One region of the Kluyvera sp. 1366 genome, then DNA from elsewhere that is predicted to be linked to it. Evidence: predicted binding sites of a transcription regulator. Region 1 holds the regulator's gene; each other region holds the start of a gene.

What was found. Region 1 encodes CRP, which controls carbon source genes, mostly activating them, when cyclic AMP is high. Its sites were predicted from a motif close to ATGTGANNNNNNTCACAT; they were not measured.
Region 2: focA (formate transporter FocA) is a predicted target of CRP. The motif match lies at 2,272-2,289, and genes of this name have one in related genera.
Region 3: pth (aminoacyl-tRNA hydrolase) is a predicted target of CRP. The motif match lies at 2,117-2,134, and genes of this name have one in related genera.
Region 4: rbsD (D-ribose pyranase) is a predicted target of CRP. The motif match lies at 2,162-2,179, and genes of this name have one in related genera.

Annotation. Positions count from the first base shown of each region.
Region 1 covers NZ_JBTRDW010000010.1:44,621-49,452, forward strand. The annotation lists gene ACVLVH_RS20535 (hydrolase) at 1-604, shown strand, start outside; gene ACVLVH_RS20540 (YheU family protein) at 607-825, shown strand; gene ACVLVH_RS20545 (phosphoribulokinase) at 887-1,756, shown strand; gene ACVLVH_RS20550 (OsmC family protein) at 1,818-2,222, opposite strand; gene crp (cAMP-activated global transcriptional regulator CRP) at 2,528-3,160, shown strand; gene ACVLVH_RS20560 (YccS/YhfK family putative transporter) at 3,219-4,832, shown strand, end outside.
Region 2 covers NZ_JBTRDW010000006.1:414,223-419,054, reverse strand. The annotation lists gene pflB (formate C-acetyltransferase) at 1-1,285, opposite strand, end outside; gene focA (formate transporter FocA) at 1,355-2,215, opposite strand; gene ycaO (30S ribosomal protein S12 methylthiotransferase accessory factor YcaO) at 2,572-4,335, opposite strand; gene serC (3-phosphoserine/phosphohydroxythreonine transaminase) at 4,646-4,832, shown strand, end outside.
Region 3 covers NZ_JBTRDW010000002.1:528,049-532,880, forward strand. The annotation lists gene prs (ribose-phosphate diphosphokinase) at 1-361, shown strand, start outside; gene ACVLVH_RS05965 (GGDEF domain-containing protein) at 589-1,764, shown strand; gene ychH (stress-induced protein YchH) at 1,761-2,036, opposite strand; gene pth (aminoacyl-tRNA hydrolase) at 2,294-2,881, shown strand; gene ychF (redox-regulated ATPase YchF) at 2,993-4,084, shown strand; gene ACVLVH_RS05985 (MFS transporter) at 4,153-4,832, opposite strand, start outside.
Region 4 covers NZ_JBTRDW010000008.1:271,164-275,995, reverse strand. The annotation lists gene rbsC (ribose ABC transporter permease) at 1-148, opposite strand, end outside; gene rbsA (ribose ABC transporter ATP-binding protein RbsA) at 145-1,653, opposite strand; gene rbsD (D-ribose pyranase) at 1,661-2,080, opposite strand; gene ACVLVH_RS19135 (YgiW/YdeI family stress tolerance OB fold protein) at 2,253-2,648, opposite strand; gene qseB (quorum sensing response regulator transcription factor QseB) at 2,829-3,491, shown strand; gene qseC (quorum sensing histidine kinase QseC) at 3,488-4,819, shown strand; gene kup (low affinity potassium transporter Kup) at 4,831-4,832, opposite strand, start outside.

The DNA of each region.
Region 1 (4,832 bases):
GCTGCAGCGCGAATGGGGCAGCGTACCCACCGCCGCCGTCGGCGTTTCGCTGGGCGGCAACATGCTCGCTTGCCTGCTGGGTCAGCAAGGTCACGACGTGCCGATTGATGCCGGCATCGCCATCTCAGCGCCGCTGGCGCTCGAGCCTTGCAGCGGCAAGCTGGATGTGGGGTTTTCACGCTTTTATCAGCACTATTTACTGACGCAGCTGAAAAAGAACGCCACGCGCAAACTGCGCGCCTGGCCTGGCACGCTGCCGGTCGATCTCAGCCAGTTACGTGCTTTCCGCCGCTTACGCGAGTTCGATGATGCGATAACCGCACGTGCGCACGGTTTTATTGACGCCAACGACTATTATCAACGAGCCAGCGCGATGCCGTTGCTGACCGGCGTGCGTAAACCGCTGTTGATCATTCACGCGCAAGACGATCCCTTTATGACCGATGCCGTTATTCCGCAACCTGACCAGCTGTCAGCCTCCATTCAGTATCAGCTGACGCAGCAAGGCGGCCACGTCGGTTTCGTCGGCGGCACCGTTCTTAAACCGAAAATGTGGCTGGAACAGCGCGTGCCCGACTGGCTCTCAACCTATCTGGATGTGTAATTGTGATTATTCCCTGGCAAGAACTCGAAGCGGACACGCTGGAAAACCTGATTGAAACCTTCGTGTTACGCGAAGGCACTGATTACGGCGAGCAGGAACGCAGTTTGCTGCAAAAAGTCGCCGACGTACGCCGCCAACTGGAGCGCGGCGACGTGGTGCTGGTGTGGTCGGAACTGCATGAATCGATCAATATTATGCCGAAGGGTGAATTCCGCGGCTGATGCACCCCGCGGCAATTCGTGGTAACAATGCTCATCGCCGGACTTCACAGGGAGCTCTGTTATGTCAGCCAGGCATCCAATTATTGCCGTCACCGGTTCCAGCGGCGCCGGAACCACCACCACCAGCCTCGCCTTCCGTAAGATTTTCCAGCAGCTGAATTTGCATGCGGCGGAACTCGAAGGCGACAGTTTCCATCGCTACACACGTCCGGAAATGGACATGGCGATCCGCAAGGCGCGCGATCTCGGGCGCCACATCAGCTACTTCGGCCCGGAAGCCAACGACTTCGGCCTGCTGGAGCAGACGTTTAAACATTACGGCCAAACCGGCCTTGGCGAATCGCGCAAATATCTGCATACCTACGATGAAGCCGTGCCGTGGAATCAGGTGCCGGGCACCTTTACGCCGTGGCAGCCGCTGCCGGAAAACACCGATGTGCTGTTCTATGAAGGCTTACATGGCGGTGTGGTCACGCAGCAGCAAAATGTGGCGGAGCATGTCGATCTGCTGGTTGGCGTGGTGCCGATTGTTAACCTTGAGTGGATTCAGAAGCTGGTGCGTGACACCAGCGAGCGCGGCCATTCACGCGAAGCGGTGATGGATTCGGTGGTACGGTCAATGGAGGATTACATTAACTTCATCACGCCACAGTTCTCGCGCACCCACATTAACTTCCAGCGCGTGCCGACCGTTGATACCTCAAACCCGTTTGCCGCACGCGAAATTCCGTCGCTCGACGAAAGCTTTGTGGTGATTCATTTCCGTGGTCTGGAAGGCATCGCGTTCCCCTATCTGCTGGCGATGATTCAGGGATCGTTTATTTCCCACATCAATACGCTGGTGGTGCCGGGTGGCAAAATGGGATTGGCGATGGAGCTGATTATGCTGCCGCTGGTACAGCGACTGATTGAAGGGAAGCGGATTGAATAAGCGAAGTCATTCCGTAGCGGCGCAATTTATTGCGCAATAAATTGCGCCGCTACAATCCGAGTTATAACTCGATCACTTCATAGCTGTGGGTAATTTCCACGCCTTTACCCAGCATGATCGCTACCGAACAATATTTTTCCGCTGACAGATCAACCGCACGCGAAACGGCCTTATCGCTCAACGCTTTACCGCTAACGATAAAATGCAGGTTGATGTGGGTAAAAATGCGTGGCGCTTCTTCACGGCGTTCCGATGTGAGCTTCACTTCGCAATCGGCCACATCGCTGCGCCCTTTTTGCAGGATCGACACCACATCAATAGCACTACAGCCGCCCGCGGCCATCAGCACCATTTCCATTGGACTTGGCGCTTTATCACCGGAATTACCATCCATCAATACCTGATGGCCGGATGAGGATTCTCCGAGAAAGGTAAGACCTTCCACCCATTTCACTCGTGCCTGCATGATTCTTTCTCCTGAAGCGGCGGTTTTGCCGCCAGAGTACGCTTTCACCTGACAAACAGCAATCCAGAGTAATCCCCCTTCTGCTGAAGCGAGACAACACAAGACAGCTCGCAAAAGCTGTGCTACAAACAGTGCTGAAAATATTTTCGTCATCACAGACGAAGGCCGGAAGAATCAAAAGCGTAGCTTAAGAGTCCACCCGGAATAATTTTTCCTTTACTGGAAACGCTCGACGATTAAACCGCCTGACAGGGAAAAAATGCCCCCTGTGTTTTGGGCACGATTACAACAGAGGATAATAGCGAATGGTTCTCGGCAAACCGCAAACAGACCCTACACTCGAATGGTTCCTGTCCCATTGCCATATTCACAAATATCCATCCAAAAGCACGCTCATCCATCAGGGTGAGAAAGCGGAAACGCTGTACTACATCGTAAAAGGTTCCGTAGCGGTACTGATTAAAGATGAAGAAGGCAAAGAGATGATTCTCTCCTACCTCAATCAGGGGGATTTCATCGGCGAACTCGGTCTTTTCGAAGAAGGCCAGGAACGCAGTGCTTGGGTGCGTGCGAAGTCTGCCTGCGAAGTGGCTGAAATTTCATACAAAAAATTCCGTCAGCTGATTCAGGTAAACCCGGATATTTTAATGCGACTTTCGTCGCAAATGGCGCGTCGTCTGCAAGTGACATCTGAGAAAGTGGGCAACCTTGCCTTCCTCGATGTCACCGGACGTATTGCGCAAACGCTGCTAAATCTGGCCAAACAGCCAGATGCGATGACTCACCCAGACGGGATGCAAATCAAAATCACCCGTCAGGAGATTGGTCAGATCGTGGGCTGCTCACGCGAAACCGTGGGTCGTATCCTGAAAATGCTGGAAGATCAGAACCTGATCTCCGCACACGGTAAAACCATCGTCGTTTACGGCACCCGCTAATTTCTTCTCACCCACGGCGTGATGGCAACATCGCGCCGTTTCTATTTGCGATGAGCTGATGTGGCGCCGAATCATCTATCATCCCGAAGTTAACTATGCGCTGCGGCAAACGCTGGTGCTGTGCCTGCCTGTGGCTCTCGGTTGGCTGTTTGGCGATCTGCAAAAAGGTCTGCTGTTCTCGTTAGTGCCCGCCTGCTGCAACATGGCGGGACTGGATACGCCGCACAAACGCTTCTTCAAACGCCTGATTGTGGGTGGTTCGCTGTTTGCCACCGGCAGTTTCCTGATGCAAATCCTCACCGCTTACCAGATACCGCTGCCGCTGATTTTACTGGCGCTGCCGCTGCTGATTGGCGTAACCGGCGAAATCGGCCCGCTGCACGCGCGCCTGCTGCCCGCCACACTCATCGCCGCCATCTTTACGCTCAGCTTAGTGGGACGCATGCCGATATGGGTGCCGCCGCTGCTCTATATTGGCGGCACGCTGTGGTACGGCTTGTTCAACTGGTTCTGGTTCTGGCTGTGGAAAGAGCAGCCGATGCGCGAATCGCTCAGCCTGCTGTTCCGCGAGCTGGCGGATTACTGCGATGCCAAATACACCTTACTGACGCAGCTGACCGATCCGGAGAAAGCGCTGCCGCCGCTGCTGGCGCGCCAGCAAAAGGCGGTCGACCTCATTACCACCTGTTATCAGCAAATGCATATGCTGTCGGCGAGCCGCGATAACAGCCACAAACGCCTGACGCGCGCTTTCCAGGTGGCGCTGGATTTACAGGAACACATCTCCGTGAGTTTGCATCAGCCCGAAGAGGTGCAGAAGCTGGTTGAGGAGAGCCACGCCGAAGCGGTGATTCGCTGGAACGCCAAGATTATCTCGGCGCGGCTGCGCGTGCTGGCGGATGCGATTCTCTACCATCAGCTGCCGGACCGTTTTCACATGGAGAAACAGCTCGGCGCGCTGGAGAAAATTGCACGCCAGCATCCGGATAATCCGGTCGGCAACTTCTGCCTGTATCACTTCAGTCGCATCGCCCGCGTGTTGCGTACGCAGAAGCCGCTCTACACGCGTGACCTGATGGCCGATCGCCAGCGCCGTTTGCCGCTGTTGCCGGCGCTGCGCAGTTATCTGTCATTCAAATCCACCGCGTTACGCACCGCAGCCCGCTTCGCTGTGATGCTGATGTTTGGCAGCTCGCTGGCGCTGTTCTTTAACATCCCCAAACCTTACTGGATTCTGATGACCATCATGTTCGTCAGCCAGAACGGTTACAACGCCACGCGCGTGCGTATTCAGCACCGTGCGCTGGGTACTTTCGCCGGATTGCTGATCGCCGCCGCGTCGCTGCAGCTGGCGGTGCCGGAATCGATCACGCTGCTGTTTATGCTGGGGATTACGCTGGCGAGCTATCTGATCACGCGGAAATATTATGGCTGGTCGATGATTGGCTTTACCGTCACGGCGGTGTATTCGCTGCAATTGCTGTCGCTGAACGGCGCACAGTTTCTGCTGCCGCGCATGATGGATACCTTGATGGGCTGTTTAATTGCCTTCGCCGGGATGATTTGGCTGTGGCCGCAGTGGCAAAGCGGGCTGCTGCGCAAGAACGCGCATGATGCGCTGGAAGCCTATCAGGAGGCGCTGCAACTGCTGCTGGGGCCGGAACAGTCGCCC
Region 2 (4,832 bases), on a different contig from region 1:
GCTTACCGACAATCATTGGGCTAACGCAGCAGGCGATAGCATAGTCATCGTTGTCGAAGTCAGGACGCATCAGGTCATCATTCTCATACTGCAATGAGGATGTATCGATAGACACTTTTGCGGCGTATTTCTTAAAGTTAACCGGCAGTTTTTCTGACCACAGGATGGTCATATTTGGCTCCGGAGATGGCCCCATGGTGTAAAGCGTATTCAGGAAACGGAAGGTGCTTTTAGTCACCAGAGTACGGCCATCGACGCCCATACCCGCCAGTGATTCTGTTGCCCAGATTGGGTCACCAGAGAACAGCTCATCGTATTCAGGTGTACGCAGGAAGCGCACCATACGCAGTTTCATCACCAGATGGTCAATCAGTTCCTGTGCTTCTTCTTCAGTCAGTTTTCCGGCCTGAATATCGCGCTCGATATACACATCAAGGAAGGTGGATACGCGACCAAAGGACATTGCCGCACCGTTCTGAGATTTCACCGCCGCGAGATAGCCATAGTAAGTCCACTGAACGGCTTCTTGAGCATTGGTAGCGGGCAGCGAGATATCTGAACCATACTTCGCAGCCATCTCTTTGATCTGACCCAGTGCGCGGTGCTGTTCAGAGATCTCTTCACGCAGGCGAATGGTGGCTTCGAGGTCAACGCCATTCTCCATATCGCTCTGCAGAGAATTGAACTGCGCAACTTTGTCTTTCATCAGAAAATCGATGCCGTACAGCGCAACGCGGCGATAGTCACCGATGATACGACCGCGGCCATAGGCATCCGGTAAACCCGTCAACACGCCTGATTTACGGCAGCGCATGATGTCAGGGGTGTAAACATCGAACACGCCCTGGTTATGGGTTTTGCGGTAATCAGTGAAGACTTTTTTCAGCGCGGGATCAAGTTCGCGGCCATAAACCTTGCAAGAACCCTCAACCATTTTGATGCCGCCAAACGGGATGATGGCACGTTTCAAAGGTGCTTCAGTTTGCAGGCCAACGATTTTTTCCAGCGATTTGCTGATGTAGCCGGCATCATGAGAGGTGATGGTTGAAGCCAGATCGGTGTCAAAATCTACCGGCGCGTGGGTGCGGTTCTCGATTTTGATGCCTTCAAGTACACTGTCCCACAGCTTAGTTGTGGCCGGCGTCGCGCCAGCGAGGAAGGATTCGTCGCCTTCATACGGTGTGTAGTTTTTCTGGATAAAGTCACGGACGTTGACGCTGTTCTGCCATTCGCCGGCGCTAAATCCTTCCCAGGCTGACGCCATTTTTTCATTCAGTTCGGACATGATATACCTGCCTTATTTAGGGAGACTTTGACGTATGGCGCGCTGACTCAGCACGCCCGTACCAATTCATCAATGCACCGGCTCATCGCCACGCAGATAGATTACCCAGTAGGTCAAACCGACTAATAATCCGCCGCCAATAATGTTGCCGATGGTCACGGGAATCAGGTTGTTAACAATAAAGTCACTAACGCTTAGTGATGGGAACTGTGCTGCGCTTGCACCAGCCATTTGCCAGAATTCCGGGCTGGAAAAATCACGGATAACGATGGCCATCGGGATAAGGAACATGTTGGCAATACTATGTTCAAAACCGCAGGCAACAAACATCGCCACCGGTAGGATCATCGCAAACATTTTGTCCATCAGACTGCGGCCGGAATAACTCATCCACACCGCCAGGCAAACCATCAGGTTGGCGAGCGTGCCGAGACTCACTGCTTCAATAAAGGTGTGATGCATTTTATGGTCAGCGGTTTGCAGGACATTCAAACCCCAGGCACCATTCGCCACCATGTGTTCACCGGCTAACCAGATCAGAGCGACAAAGAACAGCGCACCAAACAGGTTACCGATATAGACCGTCAACCAGTGTCGACCGAGTTGCAGCCAGGTGAGACGGCCGCTGGCTTTTGCCACCACGATCAAAACAGTTGAGGTGAACAGGTCAGCACCGCACACCACGACTAACATTAAACCGAGCGAGAAACAGATACCGCCGATCAGTTTTGCTATGCCGTAGGGCATTGCTCCACTTCCGGTGGTCGCAGTGATATAGAAGACAAATGCGATTGAGATAAATACGCCAGCAGTGATGGCAAGGAAGAAGGTGGTTAAAGGACGTTTAGTAGCTTTATATATGCCGGCTTCTTCTGCAACTTTCGCCATTGCCGCCGGTAATAATGAATTAAAAGGGTTGTCAGCTTTCACACTAACGCTCTCCAAAAATTGCCTGTAAAGATATTAACAAAGGAGTATAGGTCAGAAATTGATGTGGATCATATTTGACCGGAAGGTCGCTGATAAGCGAAGCGTAAATGCGGCTGAGTGCTGCTTAACTTATTGAATTTATTGTAATAAATAATTTTTAATTTATGCAAAATAAGTTGAAGGTGGCTGCGGCAAGACTAGATTTTGTTAAATATCATTAACGATTAAAGCTGAATTGTTATTTAATAATGCACTTAAATCTCTTTGTATGATCAATATAAAAAAATGGCACTGATTTTTTTCAGTGCCATTGACCAATACCCTAATTTCAATAAATGGAAATTTAAGCGTTAAGACTATTTTTGTGACCAATAACGACGTTTAGCTGTCTGCAGCTTTTCATAGGCAGCGAGTAATGATTGATGCGCAGGGAAAGCTTTCAGATCCAGATCGACCGCTTGCAATCCATAGAAGGGCGCTTCGCCACTGATTGCCGCTGAAGCAGCCTCAACAGCAGCCTGGCCGTACATACGAATAAAGGCGCGATGATATTGTAGCGGATCGCGTTCCTCTTCCATTGCCAGCAGCAGCAAGGTTTGCAGACAGCGGTAGTAGTTTGCGCGCTCTTCACTAAAGATGGACTGATTAAACTCCATCGTCCATTCAGTCCAGATCAGAGCCTGATCCAGGTCGCCGCCGGCCAGCGCCAGCAGGGCTTTCAGCTCGCCAATACGTAGCGTGTACCAGCCATTATCTTTGCCTGATGCCAGACCCAGCAGCTCGCGCACGCGAGTAAAGTCATCATGACCTTCCTCATCCAGTTGCACAATCAGCTCGAGATAGGCTTCGGGTTCCCATTGGCTGTCTGGCAGCGCCAGCAGGGTTTTGCGCAGTGGTGCGCCCATGCTGTTATTTGCCAGCAGCAGATCTTCTGCTGGATAAATATCAGACATGCCCGGCACGATAATGCGGCAAGCGTAAACACTCAGATGTTCATAGTCAGCGATATAGACTTCTTTATCTTCCGCACGGAAGATCGCCATTAGCGTATCAAACTCTTCATGAGTGGTACCCGCAAAGCTCCAGTCGACGAAAGGATAATCGGCATCGTCTTTAAACATATCCCATGAAATCAGACCGCTTGAATCGATGAAATGCGTTTCCAGGTTAGCGTGTTCCGCTACCTCTTCATCATCGAACGTTGGCGGTGTGAACACGTCGAGATCTTTCAGACCACGGCCCTGCAGCAGTTCAGTAACGGTTCGCTCAAGTGCGACGCCAAAGTCCGGATGTGCGCCAAACGAAGCGAAGCAGGTACCATTTGCTGGATTGAACAGCACAACGCAGATAACCGGGTATTTGCCGCCGAGTGACGCATCGTATGAGAAGATTGGGAAACCTTCTGCTTCCAGACGTTCAATTGCTTCAATTACGCCAGGATAACGCTGCATCACTTCTGCTGGAATTTCTGGCAGGCTGATGGATTCGGCGATGATGCGATTCTTAATATGACGCTCAAACACTTCAGAAAGACCCTGTACACGCGCTTCGTTCGCGGTGTTACCGGCAGACATACCATTCGAAACATACAGATTACCGATGATGTTCATCGGGATATACACTGTTTGCTGGTCAGATTGACGGGTAAATGGCAGGCCACAAATTCCACGCTCGTCATTGCCGGATTGCAGATCAATCAGCTCAGAAGCACCCAGGCTCTCATCAGGATCATAGAACTTGCGCAGGCGCGCATCCAAAATGCCTTCTGGCAGGCTGTCGTCCTCGGTGAGCGGGAACCATTTTTCATTCGGATAGTGAACAAAATCGCCATTAGCGATGGATTCACCCAACCAGAAATCGGCGAAGAAATAGTTAGTAGAGAGGCGCTCAAAATATTCGCCCAGCGCTGAAGCCAGAGCGGCTTTTTTGCTAGCACCTTTGCCATTTGTAAAGCACAGCGGGCAGTCGCGATCGCGAATGTGTACTGACCAGACGTGTGGCACCGGATTCAGCCAGGAAGCTTCTTCAATGTTGAAACCAAGGTCTTGCAGTTTCTGCTGAAAGCGAGCAATGGAATCTTCCAGTGCGGCGTCTTTTCCGGGGATAAACGTTTGCGTCATGGTGGCGCTCTCTTAAGTCAATGGGGTGGGCGTAAAGCGCGCAATAATACGGGTTTTATGCGTGCTTCGCTATTCAGTCAGCCAAATTTATCTCAGACTGGTTAAGGTTGTTACGCCATTCCGCTTGCCGATTTTTCTTTCTGGAACAACCTCACAAAATTCCATGGCTTAATGCATTTATGACATAAGCTGCGGTGAAGCTGGCTCTGGAAATGTGATCGCTGCCGGATTAATGATTGCAGCCATCTGGAGGCAATGATAAAACCGGTTGGGTATTCATAACCGTTCGATATGACAGTGGTGAGGGGAAATGACTCAGGTTTATAATTTTAGCTCTGGCCCGGCTATGCTGCCGGTAGAAGTGCTCCGTCGCGCAGAACAAGAACTGACAAACTGGCACGGATTAGGCACCTCGGTGATGGAGATCAGTCACCGCAGTAAAGAGTTTATTGCTGTTGCAGAAGCGGCAGAACAAGATTTTCGCGATCTGCTGAAGA
Region 3 (4,832 bases), on a different contig from region 1:
CCCGCGCGCGAACGTTTCGCAGGTGATGCACATTATTGGTGACGTTGCGGGTCGTGACTGTGTACTGGTCGACGATATGATCGACACCGGCGGTACGCTGTGCAAAGCGGCTGAAGCGTTGAAAGAGCGCGGCGCGAAACGTGTTTTCGCTTACGCTACTCACCCAATCTTCTCCGGCAACGCGGTGGAAAACCTGCGTAAGTCGGTGATTGACCAGGTGATTGTCTGCGATACTATTCCGCTGTCTGAAGAGATGAAATCTCTGCCAAACGTGCGTACTCTGACGCTGTCTGGCATGTTGGCCGAAGCGATTCGTCGTATCAGCAACGAAGAATCAATCTCCGCGATGTTTGAGCATTAATTCATCGCGTGAAACCGGGCCTCGTGCCCGGTTTTTCTTTGCACCCTGCCCTCAATCTGACTCACCGATTAAGCCACTTTCGCCATTGATATTTGCGCGATAAATTTCGTTAAATCTCGCTATTCTCGCTGCCATCCACTCTTTTCTGGTGACTCGCATTGCCGCCCTTTAGCGGTCCAATGTTTAATGCTATTTTCTTCCCACTTTTTCCCCGAGCTCCGACCACTATGACTCTCGACCTCTACACGCTGTTTGTTTGCGAGCTCTTTGTGCTGGGGTTTTTGAGTATCATTTTGATTTTTGCCTGGGTCGGTGCGCAGTACGATCGCGTATTGGGCTGCACCACGCTGGCGCTGGTTTTAACCCTGGCGGCGGTGTTCCTTAGCAGCTTACGCAGTGCGGGATTCCATTTTTTACCGGTCGCGGTCGGCAACGTCATGCTGTTGCTGGCTTATGGCAATCTGCTCAATGCCTTCCGCATCTTCTGCGGAAAAGCAATTGGCCTCAGCTGGTTAGGCGGCGGTTTGTTGTGGGCGATTTTGTGCCTGTTCCCCGCGTTTTATCACAGCCAGCCGAAGCGCGTGCTGGTGGTTTGCCTGCTGTGCATCATCTATACCGGCGCGCTAATCCGCTTGCTGTGGCGCGTGCGCGCGTCGTTGACCGTCACCTTTTGGCCGGCGCAAATCCTGCTATGGATCCATTTGCTGTTTCACGTGGCGCGTATCTTTCTGGACGATGCGGTGGCGACGCCGGTGCGCGGTGCGATTGGCGGTTCCAGCTTCTCGGTGTATGTGATTCTTGAATCGATCCTGTTTGTTATTGGCCTGAGTTTCACCATTCTGGCGATGGTCAACGAACGCACGCAAATCGCCCACAAGCTAGCATCAATGCACGATCCGCTCACCAGCGTGTGGAATCGCCGCGCGCTGTTCGAGCAGGCCGATAAAATGATATTGCGCAGCGCGCGACAGTCACAACACTTTGTCTATAGCGCGGTGCTGTTCGATCTGGACCATTTTAAAAGCATCAATGACCGTTTCGGCCATCAACAAGGCGATCAAGTATTAATCGATTTTTGTCAGGTGGTGCAGGCGTTGATGCCGGAGAGTGGCCATTTTGCCCGTTTGGGTGGCGAGGAGTTCGCGGCGATCATTCCCGGCGATGCCGAGCAGGCGCAGCGGGTGTGTGAACGTATTCGTTTAGCGACACAGCTGTCGCAACCCAACGACGTGCGTTATACCGTCAGCATCGGTTATGCCACCGCGCTGCAGCCTGGCGAACCCTTCCCGCTGTTGCTGGCGCTGGCCGATGAAGCATTGTACCGTGCAAAAGCCAGCGGCCGTAACCGCATCGAACGTTATCTCGCGCAGTTACAGCCGCTGCAGCAAACCGTACTCACTTAATGTGATGAGTGATTGCGACGGCAACGCTTATCGCCGTAATGACGTAACCAGTAATAACGATCTTCCACGCGCTCACGTCCGCTGACGCGCGCGCCCACCAGCCACAGTAAAGCGCCAACGAAGATGCTGAACATCGCACCGTGCGCGAGGAATTGCGGCAGGTTGAGTGAAGGAAGCTGGTTAATAATGGAATAGCCGACGCCTAACACCATCGTCAGTAAACCCAAACACATCAAACCGTTACCTACAAAGCGGCAATTTTGACGTTTCATGATCCACCTCCATCCTTTTAAAAGCAAAACAGCACGTATGGTTAACTAGCCATAAGCTTAGGCAATACCTGCCGCTTAAGTTGTGTACAGGATCACATATCCTTCACAACCTTTGACAAATCTTTACCGCCAGTGCCTTGATTTCGATAGAAAATGATTAGTCACGTAGAGACATTATCTATGGCGCATGGCCTTTGTCATCCGTGCCGCCAGGCAGTAAACTATCGCCCTTTCCGCAGCAAGACAGGATAAACATCGTGAGCAGCATTAAACTGATTGTGGGGCTGGCCAATCCCGGCGCTGAATACGCCGCAACCCGCCATAACGCTGGCGCCTGGTATGTCGATTTACTGGCGAGCCGCAACAATCAGTCGTTAAAAGACGAGCCAAAGTTTTATGGCTACACCGCGCGCCTGTCGCTGGCGGGAGAAGATGTGCGCCTGCTGGTGCCCACCACTTTTATGAATCTCAGCGGCAAAGCGGTGGCGGCGATGGCGACTTTTTATCGCATTGCGCCAGAAGAGATTTTGGTAGCGCACGATGAGCTGGATTTACCGCCGGGCGTGGCGAAATTCAAGCAAGGTGGCGGCCACGGCGGCCATAACGGCCTGAAAGACATCATCAGCAAGCTGGGCAACAACAATAATTTTCACCGTTTACGCGTGGGTATTGGTCATCCTGGCGACCGCAATAAAGTGACCGGTTTCGTGCTGGGTAAGCCGCCAGCCAGCGAACAAAAGCTGATTGATGATGCCGTAGACGAAGCGGTGCGCTGCACCGAACTGTGGCTGAAAGAAGACAAGATTAAGGCGATGAACCGCCTGCACGCGTTCAAGGCGGGCTAAGGCCAATTCCCGCGCCGCAGAAGGCAATTCTGTGTATAATGCGCGAAATTTTTTGAATCTGTCGGCGCTATCCAATAGCGCTGCGCACTCAGTGAGAAAGGTAATCAGACCATGGGATTTAAATGCGGTATTGTGGGCCTGCCGAACGTCGGTAAATCCACCCTGTTCAACGCGCTAACTAAAGCGGGTATCGAAGCAGCCAACTTTCCGTTCTGCACCATCGAGCCAAACACCGGTGTGGTGCCAATGCCCGATCTGCGCCTCGATCAGCTGAGCGAGATTGTTAAGCCACAGCGCGTCGTGCCCACCACCATGGAATTCGTCGATATCGCCGGTCTGGTGAAAGGCGCGTCCAAAGGTGAAGGCCTGGGCAACCAGTTCCTGACTAACATCCGTGAAACCGAAGCCATCGGTCACGTGGTGCGCTGCTTTGAAAACGACAACATCATCCACGTTGCGGGTAAAGTTAACCCGGCGGAAGATATTGACGTGATCAACACCGAGCTGGCGCTGTCGGATCTCGACACCTGCGAACGTGCGATTCAGCGTTGCCAGAAGAAAGCCAAAGGCGGCGACAAAGATGCTAAAGCAGAACTGGCTGCGCTGGAGAAGTGCCTGCCGCACCTGTCAGAAGCGGGCATGCTGCGCGCACTGAATCTGGATGCTGACGAGAAAGCGGCAATCCGCTACCTCAGCTTCCTGACGCTGAAGCCAACCATGTACATCGCTAATGTCAACGAAGACGGTTTCGAAAACAATCCGTACCTCGATCAGGTGCGTGCGATTGCCGAAGCCGAAGGTTCGGTGGTGGTGCCAGTGTGTGCTGCCGTTGAGTCTGATATCGCTGAGCTGGAAGATGACGAACGCGACGAGTTCATGGCTGAACTGGGTCTGGAAGAGCCGGGCCTGAACCGCGTGATCCGCGCCGGTTATGCGCTGCTCAACCTGCAAACCTACTTCACCGCAGGCGTGAAAGAAGTGCGTGCATGGACCATTCCTGTTGGCGCCACAGCGCCACAGGCGGCGGGTAAAATCCATACCGACTTCGAGAAAGGCTTTATCCGCGCTCAGACCATCGCGTTTGAAGATTTCGTTGCCTTCAAAGGCGAACAAGGCGCGAAAGAAGCCGGTAAAATGCGCTCAGAAGGTAAAGAGTACATCGTTAAAGATGGCGACGTGATGAACTTCTTGTTCAACGTCTAATCTCTTAACCGCAATAAAAAGCCCAGTTTCTTAACTGGGCTTTTTTTATAACCAAAATCTCACGTCTTTCAGGCCGCTTTGTCCGTCATCGCCACCCGCGCATCCAGCTCTTCAGGCGTTTTCAGGAATGGCGTCAATACGCCGCTCAGAACATAAAGCCCGGCATAAATACCCAGCACCCCGCCCGCGCCCAGCGATGAGTAGAACAGCGCAGTGATGGCAGGTGCGATAAAGGCGCCGAGACCTGCGCCCAGATTCAGCACCGACATGGCCGCGCCCTTGCTGTCCGGGGCCAGCAACGGGAACAGCGCCGACAGCGGCACATAACCGGCCATGGTAATACCGCACAGGCACAGCACCAATGCCATCACATAGAAGTTGTGACCCAGCAGCTGCGGCACGGCCCAGACCAAAATCAGCACCGCGGCATAGCCAAAGCCACCAACCCACATGATGGTGGTTCGCCAGCCAAACTTATCGCCGAAGAAGCCAAAGAACAAGTTGGCGAAAATCGCCACCAGGAACACCGCCGACCACATATGCAACCATTCGGTTTTACTGTAGCCGAAACTGATCAGATAGAGCGGCAGGAAGGTCGCCAGACCATATTGGGCGATGCCGTTGACCGATTTCACCACCAATCCCATCGCAATCACCGGACGCTGCAAAATGGTGATGCCTTTAATTAACTCCGCCGCGCTGAAAGGATGAATTTCAGATGCCGGTACCACGTCGCGGTTCACCCAAA
Region 4 (4,832 bases), on a different contig from region 1:
TGTTGAACATGTTGGCCAGCGTGAAGAAGTTCGGACTCTGGCTGGCAACCACGGCAATCAGCACGATCAATGCAATCAGTGATTTCTGCTCCAGCAGCCAGGCTTTGCTAAACCAACGACGGCTGGCGGGTAAGGTTTGGGTGCTCATACAACTAACTCCTCGCTGTGTTGCTTACCGACTGCCGCCGCCATCAGGGATTCCTGGGTAGCTTGCTCACGGGAAAATTCGCCACTCAGATGGCCTTCATGCATCACCACGATGCGATCGCTCATGCCCAGCACTTCCGGCATTTCCGACGACACCAAAATGATGCTCAGCCCTTCGGCTTTAAACTGGTTAATTAACTGATAAATTTCTTTTTTTGCCCCGACATCGACGCCGCGTGTCGGCTCATCAAGAATCAGCACATCGGGGCGCGTCATCAGGCCACGCGCAATCGCCACTTTTTGCTGATTACCGCCAGATAGCAGACCAATCGGCTGCTCCATTGACGGGGTTTTAACGTTGAACAGGCGGATAAAATCGCCCACCGCCAGCTGCTCGTCGCTGTGGCGCAGGTTGCCCGCGCCAGTGCTGAAATAGCGCAGCGCGGTCAACGACATGTTCTCTTTCACCGACATGCCGAGCACCAGACCATCGCGCTTGCGGTCTTCCGAGATATACACAATGCCGCTGGCGAGGCCATCCTGCGGAGAGCGGGTCACGATCTCGCGGCCGTTCAGCGTCACTTTGCCTTTGCTGCGCGGCAGCGCGCCGTACAGCACTTTCATCAGTTCAGTACGTCCTGCGCCCATCAGACCCGACACGCCAAGGATTTCCCCTTTGCGCAGCGTAAAGCTGACGTTATCAACGCCCGGACCGCTGAGATTTTCCACTTTTAAGCGGATCTCGCCCGGCTGTTGATCGATACGCGGATATTGATCTTCCAGCTTGCGGCCGACCATCATCTCGATCAGGCTCTCTTCGCTGAGATCGCACACCGCGCGTTCGGCAATAAACTGCCCATCGCGGAACACGGTGACGTCATCGCAAATCTCGAAGATCTCTTTCATGCGGTGCGAGATATAGACGATGCCGCAGCCTTGCGCTTTCAGTTCATTGATGACGCGGAACAGCGACAGCGTTTCGGTATCAGTCAGCGCATCGGTCGGTTCATCCATAATGATGACTTTCGACTCGAAGCTGAGCACCTTGGCGATCTCGACCATCTGCTGATCGCCAATCGACAAATCGCCCACCAGCTTGTGGCTGTCGAAACGCAGATTGAGGCGCTTTAATAGCGCATCCGCTTCGGCATACATCTTTTTCCATTCGATGCGGCCAAAGCGGTTAACACATTCGCGGCCAAGGAAGATATTCTCGGCAACAGTCAGTTGCGGAATCAGGTTCAGTTCCTGATGGATAATGCCAATGCCTGCTTCCTGCGACGCTTTCGGGCCAGAGAACGCCACATCCTTACCCAGCCACTGCAGGGAACCGGCATCCATGCTGTAAATGCCGGTCAGCACTTTCATCATGGTGGATTTGCCCGCGCCGTTTTCACCCACCAGCGCCATCACGCGTCCCGGATAAACGGCCAGCGATGCGCCATTCAACGCCTTCACGCCAGGAAACGACTTTTCAATTCCTTTGAGTTGCAATAACGGTTGCATAGCGGCCTCAGAAGGTCACGCCGGCGCTCAGGATGACATTCGCATACGGAGAACACTCTCCGCTGCGAATGACCGCCTGACTACGCTGCGTATGTTGTTTGAATTGTTCATGGCTGGTGTAACGGATGGTGATGACATTCCCCTGGTGCTGTTGCAAGGCTTCGAGCACGGCGAGCAGTGCGCTGTGGAGCTGCGGATTGTGCTGCTTAATCTCCTCCGCCATCAGGGCGCTTTCGACCTGCATCTCCTGCGTGACAACGTCAACTACCTGTAGAAATTCGGGCGTACCCGGCGTTAACGCCAGATCGATGCGCTGTGGACCGGCCGGAATCGGCAAGCCTGCATCTGCAATCGTCAGCGTATCGGTGTGCCCCAGGCGAGCAATCACATGTGAGACTTCAGCGTTTAACAAGCGACCTTTTTTCATTTATTCCACTCCACAGCGAAACGTTTCGCTGATCGGGAGTGTATAAAATGCGCACGGCAACTCAATGACGGCATCACGGAAATGTGATCGCCATCGAAACGTTTCGCTTGTGCCAGAGAGCATTTGAGTTTGGTGGGATTTTGGAGCCGCTGCTGCGGCCCCGAAGATGGGATTACGGCAGTTTACGTACCTGTTTCACGTCCAGTTCGATGGAGTTGAAATCTTTATCCAGTTCGCCGGTCAGTTCTACCTGATCCTTCGGCGTGATGGTCAAACCGTTCCAGCGTTTATGATCGATTTCAACTTTCATGGTGCCGGTGGCATCACGGAACTGATAATCCTCATCACCGATTTGCTTCTCAAGCGTACCGCGCACGGTAATCCAGCTATCGTCTTTCATCTCTTCGGCCTGTTTTACCGTGACAACGCTGGTGTTGTCGGCTTTGAACCCACCGGACTTCACCTGCGCGGATGGCGCATTGGGATCAACAAAGCCACCTTGCTGAGCGGCAAGAACCGGCGTGGCGGCCAGGGCGACAATCGCTAACAGAGCTGCAGACTTTTTCATAATTCACCTCTTTTCCATGAATGTGTCGGTTTACGGGAGCTATTTCACCATAAGGTTCTTAACAGGATCTTAAGAGAATCCGTTTGGCTAATATTCATGAAAAATAGTCTATTTGCCGGGATTTTCGCTGTACAAGAGCAATTGTGCTTCGTATAACTCCGCTTAATAGAAGGAGGGTTGATGCGCATTTTACTGATTGAAGATGACACGCTGATTGGCGACGGTTTGAAAGTCGGGTTGACCAAGCTCGGTTTCAGCGTGGATTGGTTTGTCTCCGGCGAAGCCGGATTTCAGGCGTTGACCGCCGCGCCCTGGGACGCAGTGGTGCTGGATCTGTCGCTGCCCGAACGCGATGGTCTGGATATCCTGCGTCAGTGGCGCCAGCAAGGACACGATGTGCCGGTGCTGATTCTCACCGCGCGCGATGCGCTCGATCAGCGCGTACAGGGATTGCAACTCGGCGCCGACGATTACCTGTGCAAGCCGTTTGCATTAACAGAAGTGGCGGCACGCTTGCAGGCGTTGATCCGTCGCCGTCATGGGCAACTGCAGCCGGAACTGAAACACGGCAACGTGGTAATGGCGCCCGGCAGCCACAGCGTGCTGTGCGATGGCGAACCCGTTAGCCTGAAAAGCCGTGAACTGGCGCTGCTGGAACTGTTTCTGCGTAATCCTGGCCGCGTGCTGACGCGCAGTCAGCTGGAGGAGAAGCTCTACAGCTGGGATGAAGATGTCTCCAGCAATGCGGTGGAAGTGCACATTCATCATCTGCGCAAGAAACTCGGCAGCCAGTTTATTCGTACCGTGCACGGCGTCGGTTATACGCTGGGAGCGGCGGAATGAGTCTGTTTCTGCGCCTCGCCATCGGCTTTGTGCTGCTGATTATAGTGTGCGGCGGCCTGGCCGGCCTCAGCGCCTGGCATCAAACCCGCGATACGGTGAACGAGCTGTTTGATACTCAGCAAATGCTGTTCGCCAAACGGCTGATAGCGCTCGATCCCACCTCGCTGCAGGACGTGACGCTGCCGAAAACCAAAGCGATCCTGCGCCATCACCGCGGCGATCAGGATGATGATGCGCTGGCATTTGCCATTTTCAGCGCGGAAGGCCAGCCGCTGTTGAACGACGGCGAAAATGGCCGCGATCTGCAATTCGATCATCAGCGCGATGGCTTTGTTGATGGACGACTGCGCGGCGATAAAGACAGCTGGCGCCTGGTGTGGCTCACCTCCGAGGATAAGCGCTATCGCGTGGTGGTCGGGCAAGAGTGGGAATACCGCGAAGATATGACGCGCGATCTGGCGCTCAGCAGCCTGCTGCCGTGGCTGATTGCCATGCCCTTTATGTTGCTGCTGCTACTGGCGCTGGTGTGGTTCGAGCTGCGCCCGTTGAAACGCCTCACGCTTTCCCTGCATCAGCGTGCGCCGGATGATGCCACGCCATTGCCGGACACGCGCTTGCCTAAAGAGGTGAAGCCGCTGGTGGTGGCACTTAACGGTTTGTTCAGTCGTATGGCGCATCTGGTGCAGCGCGAACGTCGCTTTACCTCCGATGCCGCCCATGAACTGCGCAGCCCGCTGGCGGCGCTGCGCGTGCAGAGTGAAGTGATTCAACTGGCTGATGATGATGAGGCGATGCGCAAACGCGCCATTCAGCAACTGGATAGCGGCATCGTGCGTGCCACGCGTCTGGTGGATCAGCTCTTAACGCTGTCACGCGTGGAAGCCGACGATCTGCGCAGCGAGTTTCAACCGGTGGCGCTGGCGCCGCTGCTGCAAAACCTGCTGGCGGAGCACTTCCCGCAGGCAGAACAACAAAACACCGCTTTGCAGTTCACCAGCCATGCCGAACCGGTGATGAACGGTCATCCGCTGTTGCTGGGGTTGATGGTGCGCAATCTGCTGGATAACGCGCTGCGCTATTCGCCGTCGGGCAGCACTATTGATGTGCAGCTCAATGCCCGCGCCATTACCGTTGATGATAACGGGCCAGGCGTCAGCGATGAGCAGTTGATAAGGTTGGGTGAACGCTTTTGGCGACCGCCAGGACAGGCGCAAACCGGCAGCGGATTAGGGCTTTCCATCGTGAAAAATATTGCCCAGTTGCACGGCGTTCGCTTGCAGTTCAGCCAGCGCGCCAGCGGAGGATTGCGCGTCACCTTGAGTTGGTGACGCGCACAACATT